DNA from 2 places in the Microbacterium deferens genome. Region 1 is predicted to be linked to the other one. Evidence: riboswitches for the same ligand, from Rfam matches in the RefSeq annotation. Region 1 holds a riboswitch; the other holds the start of a gene.

What was found. Region 1 has a riboswitch for thiamine pyrophosphate ahead of thiM (hydroxyethylthiazole kinase). Riboswitches for the same ligand answer to the same signal wherever they lie in the genome.
Region 2: it holds a riboswitch for thiamine pyrophosphate, as region 1 does, so the genes downstream of both, ABTU82_RS07325 (ECF transporter S component) here and thiM (hydroxyethylthiazole kinase) in region 1, are expected to answer to the same signal.

What each region holds. Positions count from the first base shown of each region.
Region 1 covers NZ_JBEUWT010000004.1:75,520-79,894, reverse strand. The annotation lists gene ABTU82_RS14185 (bifunctional hydroxymethylpyrimidine kinase/phosphomethylpyrimidine kinase) at 1-138, opposite strand, end outside; gene thiE (thiamine phosphate synthase) at 135-779, opposite strand; gene thiM (hydroxyethylthiazole kinase) at 776-1,591, opposite strand; TPP riboswitch at 1,574-1,672, opposite strand; gene ABTU82_RS14170 (FKBP-type peptidyl-prolyl cis-trans isomerase) at 1,877-2,242, shown strand; gene ABTU82_RS14165 (YceI family protein) at 2,384-2,944, shown strand; gene ABTU82_RS14160 (DMT family transporter) at 3,002-3,922, opposite strand; gene ABTU82_RS14155 (MFS transporter) at 4,006-4,375, opposite strand, start outside.
Region 2 covers NZ_JBEUWT010000001.1:1,555,006-1,559,380, reverse strand. The annotation lists gene ABTU82_RS07335 (DnaJ domain-containing protein) at 1-492, shown strand, start outside; gene ABTU82_RS07330 (D-alanyl-D-alanine carboxypeptidase family protein) at 594-2,114, opposite strand; TPP riboswitch at 2,149-2,258, shown strand; gene ABTU82_RS07325 (ECF transporter S component) at 2,251-2,886, shown strand; gene ABTU82_RS07320 (ABC transporter ATP-binding protein) at 2,883-4,352, shown strand; gene ABTU82_RS07315 (energy-coupling factor transporter transmembrane component T family protein) at 4,349-4,375, shown strand, end outside.

The DNA of each region.
Region 1 (4,375 bases):
CTGCGCGACGAGTGCGGTGACCGCGGCCATCCCGTATCCGCCGTTGGCGGCGATGCTCTTCAGGTCGGCCTGCACCCCTGCCCCGCCCGTCGGGTCGGTGCCGGCGATGCTGAGCACCCGGGGGACGCCGGCGCTCATCGGCCGGCCTCCCAGGCCGACCGCAGGGCTACGGCGGCGGCGGAGGGGTCGGCTGCGCCGCAGATCGCCGACACGACGGCGATGCCGCTGACACCCGCCGCCCGCAGCACCGCGGCGTCCGTCGCGGTGATGCCGCCGATAGCGACCACCGGCAGGGTGCTCACATCGGCTAGGCGGCCGGTCGCACCCGCGCCGAGGGGGTGCGCTGCATCCGGCTTGGTGCTCGTCGCACGGAACGGTCCGATTCCGAGGTAGTCGGCGTGGGCTGAGGCTTCGCGCATCTCGGCGTCCGTCGACACGCTCACGCCGATGATGCCCTCGGGGCCGATGAGCGTGCGTGCGATCGACGCCGGGAGATCCGACTGCCCGAGGTGGACGCCCGACACGGCAGCGCCGGCCGCGCGCGCGGCTAGGTAGACGTCGACCCGGTCGTTCACGATGACCGGCACGTGAGGGGGAGTGGCGGCGGCCACCGCGAGGACGGTGTCGAGGAACGCGCGCGCGGGGGCGTGCTTCTCGCGCACCTGGACGGCCGTCACCCCGCCGGCGACCGCGGCGGCCACGAGATCGGGCAACCGGTGCCCGGCGCGGGTCGCGATGACGGCGTCGGTGACGAGGTACAGCGCAAGGTCGACACTCATGAGAGAACCACCCGCTCGGCGACGGTCGCGCCGTCGAGCGAGGCGAGGGCGTCGATGAACCTCACGGCGAAAGACCCCGGCCCGTCGGCTCCGGGCGCCGCGAGCTCGGCGGCGACCGTGTAGGCGGCGACGGCGGCGACGGAGGCTTCGAAGCGGTCGGCGTGCGCACCGGCGAAGGCGGCGAGCACCGCGCCGAGAGCGCATCCGCCGCCGGTGATCCGGGTGAGCAGCGGATCACCGTTGGCGATGCGGACGACCCGCTCGCCGTCGGTGAGGAGATCGACCGCCCCGGAGACGGCGACGACCGCCCCGGTGGATCGCGCGAGCGAGAGCGCGCCCTCGAGCGCATCGTCCACGCCGTCGGCGCTGTCGACGCCGCGGCCGCCGGCACCCGCGCTCGCCAGCGCGAGGATCTCGGACGGGTTGCCGCGCACGATCGACGGTCGCTCTTCGAGCAGGCGGTGGGCCAGAGCGGTGCGCACGGGCAGTGCGCCCACGGCCACGGGATCGAGAACCCAGGGCGTGCCGCCGGCGCAGGCGGCACCGACGGCCTCGACGGAGGCCGCCCGTTGCTCGGCATTCGGCGTCCCGAGGTTGATGAGCACGGCGTCGGCCACGGAGGCGAACACCCCCGACTCCTCGGGGATGTCGACCATCGCGGGTGACGCGCCGATGGCGAGCAGGGCGTTGGCGGTGAAATTGACCACCACGCTGTTGGTGACGCACTGGACGAGGGGCGCGGCGGAGCGCACCTCTCCGACGGCGTCTCGGACGGATTGCAGAAGTGCAGGCGTGATCGTCACGCTCGACATCCCTTCGCTAGTACGAACTAGAGCAGGTTCTCCGGGTGTGATCTCAGCCCCTCGTCGTGAGGGGCACCCCGTGCCAGTGGACCCATCGTTGCACATGCGACGCGGTGCGCGGGATCGTCGATGCGGGGCGTGCGCGCGGCCGGGTCTTGACAGGGCCGGAGGCTCGGAGCATCCTGGTTTCAGACCAACTCAGCGCTCGGGAGTCACGCAGGCATCGCCGCGGCACCGGGCGCTGAGTGGTGTCAAGGGCAGTCGGACGGACTCCGATCGTGCTTGGATGGACGCATGACTGATGCGACAAAGCCCGAGATCGACGCCCCCCAGGGCCCGGCGCCCACCGACCTCGTCATCCGCGACATCACCGTGGGCGACGGCGACGAGGCGAAGCCCGGCGACACCGTGACGGTGCACTACCTCGGCGTCGAGTACGACACCGGTGAAGAATTCGATTCGTCGTGGGGACGCGGGGAGAGCATCCAGTTCCCGCTCCGCGGCCTCATCCAGGGATGGCAGGACGGCATCCCGGGCATGAAGGTCGGCGGACGCCGTGAACTCGTCATCCCGCCGCACCTCGCCTATGGCCCCGCCGGCGGACACTTCCTCGGCGGCAAGACCCTGATCTTCATCATCGACCTGCTCAAGGTCGGCTGACACCGGTTCATCACGAGACCCGGGCGCGCTTCGGCGGCCCGGGTTTCGTCATTTCTATATTCGGTGGAATACATTCGACACTGCCGCGGTTCAGTCGACAGGAGCCGATCGAACCGGCACCCCCACCACTCGAGGAGAACCATGACCGACACCACCACGCTCGACGTCCCCGGCTACAAGGCGGGCACCTGGGCTCTCGACCCCGCGCACAGCGAGGTCACCTTCAGCGTCCGCCACATGATGATCTCGAAGGTGCGCGGCGCCTTCGGTGTGAAGAGCGGCACGTTCGTCACCACCGAGAACCCCCTCGAGTCGACGGTCGAGGCCACCGTCGACGTCGCATCGATCGACACGAAGGATGAGGGCCGCGACGGCCACCTCCGTTCGGCCGACTTCTTCGACGCCGAGAACTTCCCGACGATGGAGTTCCGCTCCACCGGCGTGCGCGTCGAGGACGGCGACATGCTCGTCGACGGCGACCTCACCATCAAGGGCACCACCAAGCCCGTCACGTTCTCGTTCGAGTTCGGCGGCTTCGGCACCGACCCGTGGGGCAACTACAAGGCCGGCGCCACCGCCAAGACGGTCATCAACCGCGAGGACTTCGGTCTGACGTGGAACACCGCCCTCGAGACCGGTGGGGTCCTCGTCGGCAAGGACGTCACGATCGAGCTCGACCTCCAGGGTGCGCTCCAGGCGTAAGACTCTGCACGGCGAAGGGGCGGATGCTGTCAGCATCCGCCCCTTTCGCGTGCCCGGTCAGGCGAGCGCAGGCCGTCGCCGACGCAGGCGGTCCTGGGCGAGGAGGATGCCGAGGAAGACGATGAGCGCCCCCACCGGCTCGTTCCACGCGAGCGGTTCGCCGAGCACGACCATTCCGAGCACCACCCCGACGACGGGGGTGATGTACGTCACCGTGGAGGCGCGCGTGGGTCCCCAGGCGCGCAGGGCGTTCTGGTTCCAGATGTAGGCGACTCCCGTGCCGAGGCAACCGAGCATGAGCATGCTGGCGATGACCCACGGGCTCCACTCGACCGGACCCACGGCGATGACGGGAGTGAGTACCAGCATGACCGTCGCGGCGAGCGCGATGTAGGTGAAGGCGAAGCTGAGGGGTGAGAGCCCGCTGTTCGCGAGGAAGCGACGCATGTACGCGAGGCCGACGCCGTAGCAGGCGGTCGCCCCGAGGATCGCGAACTGGGCGACGAGGCTCTGGTCGAGATCGAGCCCCTGCCACGGACCGACGATGACGAGCACCCCGAGGATCCCGAGCACGATGCCGGTGATCTGCACGGGTTTGAGGCTCTCGACGCGGAAGACCGCCCAGGCCATCACCGCCGTCATGATCGGCGTGGTGGCGTTGTAGATGCTCGCGAGCCCCGATGTGACGTGCTGCTGCGCCCAGGAGAAGAGCAGGAAGGGCAGCACGCAGAAGACGACACCGACCACGGCGAGGTGCAACCAGATGATCGGGCGGCGGGGGAGGCTCTCGCGCCGCAGGAGCATGAACGCACCGAGGGTGAGGGCTCCGAGTACGAGGCGGCCCCACGCGACCTGCCCCGGGGCCAGGCCCGTCAGGGCGACCTTCATGAACAGGAAGCTCGACCCCCAGACGATGCCGGTCAGGGCGAACTGCACGGCGACGGAGGTCTGCGAGGGAGCGGCTGAGGGCGAGGGCACCCGCCGACTCTAGACCGCGGCCCGAGCGCGGCGAGCCCGGTCGGACTGCGTCGTCCGTTTTCCGCCGATCGCTGTCGCTCGCCCTACGGTTCGGGGTGGTCGGCGTCGTAGGAGCGGAAGCGCGGGTTGAGTCGCACGAGCAGGCCGACCAGCGCGATGACGATCATGCCGCCGATCAACGGCGGGAACCACAGCGCGGTGAAGGTCGCGAGAGTGCCGGCGTAGAGCGCGCCGAGGCGCGGGCCGCCGGCCACGACGACGATGAAGATGCCCTGGAGGCGTCCGCGGATCGCGTCGGGGACGGCGGACTGCATCATCGTCGAGCGATAGATCGCGCTGACGTTGTCGGCCCCACCGGCGATCGCGAGTGCCACGGTCGCCAGCGCGATCGCGGCCGGATTCGGCGAGGACTCGTCGACGATCGCGGGCGCCGGCCACCCCAGAGCGGCGGCG
Region 2 (4,375 bases), on a different contig from region 1:
GCCGACGCGCTGGCCGAGGAGGCGACCGCCCGCATCGTCGCCGATCTCGGCATGGGCTACACGGTGTGGCACGACGTCGACGCGTCGCGCGACGGCGACCCGGAAGACAAGCTCGACCACATCGTGCTCGGTCCGAGCGGCCTGTACGCGGTGCTCTCGGAAGACTTCGGCGGCCCGATCGGCTTCCGTCGCGGCGAGATCGTCGGCGCCCACGTCTCCGGTGCCCCCGTGACCGAGCTCGTCTCGCGGCAGCGCGTGATCGCGCGCGGGGCCGGAGTGCGCTTCAGCGGCGCGATCGTGGTGCTCCCCGACGGTGACGTGCTCGGCGCGGTCACCGACCTCGGCAAGGTGCGCGGCGTGCCCGTCGCCGTGGTGTCGCAGTCGGGTCTGTCGACCCTGCTGCGGCAGGGCGTCACCGGCGCCCGCGATATCGGCGGCACCGAGCTGTTCGACATCCGCACCCGACTGCAGCAGCGCGTGCGACACGTCTGAGCCGCACGGAACGCAGGAGCAACGGCGGGCGGGGGCCCGTTGGCGTCCCCGGAGGGGCTGTTCGTCCTGCGTTTTGGACGCGATGCCGGCGGGAACCCGCGTCAGCCGCTGAGGCCGAGCAGCTCGAGCGGGTGGGTGAGACGCCACCAGGGCGACGGGGGTTCGATGTCTCCGGAGAGGCGCACCTCGACGGAGTCCGCGTCGAGCGGGCCGGTCACCACGAGCGTCCCCACGGCGGCGCCCTCGTCGACGGCGTCGCCGAGCGAGAAATCGGTGGCCGGGGTGGCCGCGCCGCCGTTCCAGAGCACGACGGTCGCGTCATCGGCGGTCACCACGTCGACCGACTCGCCCCACGCCGTCTCGATCGTGCCGACGCGGGTGCCCGCGGGCACCGAGGGCTCGGGCTGCAACTCCGTCTCGATCTGCGCGAAGAGGCTGCGCATCGCCGCATCCCGCGTCGCCCGGTCGGGCTGGCCGAGCACCGAGCCGAAGACGCGCACGGTGGTGTCGCCGATCGCGATGTCTTTCGCGGCGAGCAGGTTGTACGCGTCGAGCGTGCCGGTCTTGAGCCCGACCACACCCGGGTCGTCCAACAGGTCGTTCGTGTTCTCGACGCGGCCGGCGCCGGGCAGGTCGACCTCGGGCTTGGCGACGATCTCGGCGATGACGGGGTTCTCGAGGGCCTTGATCGCGAGGGGGATGAGCGACTCGGGGGTGGCGGCGTTGCCCGCGACGATGCCCGAGGGGTCTTCGATCGTGATGCCCGAGATGCCGTGGGTCGTGAGCCACGATCGCGCCGCACTCGCGAAGACCGCGTCGGAGGGGTAGAGGTTGCCCGCGAGGCGGTCGGCGTAGTTGTTCGCCGAACCCACCAGCAGACCCTCGAGCATCTGATACTCGCTCAGCGTTCCGCCGACCGGCACGTCGAGCGCCGACTCGCCGGCGGCGCGGTCGGCCCAGTACTGCCGGCGGTCGGCCGCGGTGAACGCGAAATCAGGCCCGGCCTCGCCGGCGGCCAGCGGCATCTCGTCGAGAACGACGAGCGCGGTGACGACCTTGGTGATGCTCGCGATCGACTCGGCCTCCGACGACGACGAGAGGATCCCCCCGGCTCCGGCGACGGTGATCGCGGCTCCACCCTCGGTCGGCCACGCGGGGGTCGCGGCGGCGGCGGCGACCGGCTGCACGGCGACCGCCTCGATCTGCGGCGCGACCGCGTAGAGCGGCCAGAGCAGGGTCGTGGCGACGTAGGCGCCGGTCACGGCGAGGATCACGAAGACGGGCGCGAGCACCCCGGGGCGGAAGATCGAACGTCGGGGTGCGCCGGCGAGCAGGTCGGTGCCCGTCGCCACGGGCGCCGCGTCGACCGCGAGAGAGGCCGGGGCGGCGGTCGACGAGACACGGCTCTCGTCGACCCAGGTCAGCGCGGGATAGCGGGAGGACTGCGCCGCGACGACCTCGGCGGGCGCGTCATCGAGCACGGGCTCGGAAGGATCGGCCTGCGGGGCGTCGCCGGCAGCCTCGACGGGCGTCTGCGTGGCGTCGTCGACGATCGGATGCGGCGCGGTGGCGCTCGTGCGCAACGCACGCCGCGACGGCGGCGCGGTGGCGTCGGGTCCCATGCGCCTAACGTACCTCGCGGGCGGGTCTATACTCGCCTGGAACCACGGGAGTCCGGTGAGCCGGGCTGAGAGGAAGCGATCCACGCTTCGACCGTCGAACCTGATCTGGGTCATGCCAGCGCAGGGAGGAGAGAGAATGCACACTTCCGCGTCCCCATCCACCGGGACTCACCGCTATTCGTGGCGCGTCGTCGACATCGTCGTGGCCAGCGTCATCGGTGTCGCCGCCGGGCTGGTCTTCTGGCTGTGGGGCCAGGCCTGGCCGGTGCTCGACACCGCGCTGGCGTTCACGCCCGGCCTGTCGGGGCTCCTCGCCGGAGGCTGGCTCTTCGCCGGCGTGCTCGGCGGTCTGATCATCCGCAAGCCGGGTGCCGCGCTCTACACCGAGATCGTGGCCGCCGTCGTCTCCATGGCGATCGGCACCCAGTGGGGCTTCACGACCCTGATCTGGGGCGTGGTGCAGGGCCTTGGCGCCGAGCTCGCGTTCGCCCTGTTCGCCTACGCCAACTGGCGCATCGGCGTCGCCCTGCTCTCGGGCGCCCTCGCCGGTCTCGCCGTGGCGCTGCTCGACACGACGTTCTCCTCGGTCGCCGCGCTCGCCTTCGAGGCCCGGGCGGTCTACTTCGTCTCGGCGATCGTCTCCGGCGTGGTGATCGCCGGTCTCGTGTCGTGGGTGCTGGCCCGGGCGCTCGCCGCGACCGGTGCGCTCGACCGCTTCGCGTCCGGCCGCGCCTACCGCTCCCGCGAGACCACCGCAGCCGACGCCGCGTGAGATCGGCGCCTGCCGCCGTCCACGCCCGCTCCTGGGGGTGGCGTCACGCCGGCCGCCGGCGCTGGGCCGTGCGCGAGCTCGATCTCGACATCGCCCCGGGTGAGCGCGTGCTGCTCCTCGGGGCGAGCGGCTCGGGCAAGAGCACGCTGCTGCGGGGCCTCGCGGGCGTGCTCGGCGACCTCGACGACGGGGAGAGCACCGGCGAGCTGACGCTCGACGGTGCAGGTCCCTCCGCCGCACGCGGTCGCGCGGGACTGGTGCTCCAAGACCCCGACGCTCAGGTCGTGCTCGCGCGGGCGGGTGACGACGTCGCCTTCGCCTGCGAGAACCTCGGCGTTGCACGCGAGGAGATCTGGTCGAGGGTGGATGCCGCGCTCGAGGCCGTGGGTCTCGGAATCGGCCGCGACCACCCGACGTCCCGGCTGTCCGGCGGGCAGAAGCAGCGCCTCGCCGTGGCCGGGATCCTGGCGATGCGACCCGGCCTCATGCTCTTCGACGAGCCGACGGCGAACATCGACCCCGAAGGCGCCGAGCTCGTGCGCGACGCCGTCATGGCGGCGGCACGGGCGACCGGCGCGACCCTCATCGTCGTCGAGCATCGAGTCGCCCTGTGGGCCGACGCGGTCGACCGGGTGATCGTGCTCGAGGGCGGAGACGGCGGCGGGGTGGTCGCCGACGGCCCGCCCGGTGCCGTCTTCGCCGCGCACGGCCGATCGCTGACCGAAGCGGGCGTGTGGGTACCGGGCATCCCGGTCGAGATCGATCGGCGGCCGAGGTCCGCCGCATCCGAGACCCTGCTGACCGCATCCGACCTGTCGGTGGGTCGTCGGGCGTTCGCCGCGCGCGCGGCGTCGGTCGTCGCATCCGGCATCTCGGTCGACCTCGCCGCCGGACGAGCGCTCGCCGTCACCGGACCCAATGGAGCGGGCAAGTCCACCCTGGCGCTGACCGTCGCGGGTCTGCTCGCGCCGGCCGGCGGCGCCCTGGCCGCGACAGCGGCGCTCGCGGGCGAGCTGACGGCGACGCCCTCGCGCTGGCGATCCCGCGAGCTGCTGACGCGCATCGGCATGGTGTTCCAGGAGCCCGAGCATCAGTTGCTCACCACCCGCGTGCGCGATGAACTCGCCGTCGGTCTGCGTGCGCTCGGGCGCGATCCCGACGAGATCGCGCGCACGGTGGAGGAGTTGCTCGAGCGGTTGCGGTTGACCCGGCTCGCCGACGTCAATCCGTTCACGCTCTCCGGCGGTGAGAAGCGACGCCTCACCGTGGCTGCGGCGATCGCCACCGCCCCGCGCGTGCTCGTGCTCGACGAGCCCACGTTCGGGCAGGATGCCCGCACGTGGCGCGAGATCGCGGGCCTGCTCGATGGCCTCCGCGCCGACGGAACGGCCGTGGCCTTCGTCACCCACGACCGGGAGCTCGTGGCCGCGCTCGCCGACGCCGAGCTCGAGGTGGGGCGCTCATGAGTCTGACGACGCTCGGTCCTGCG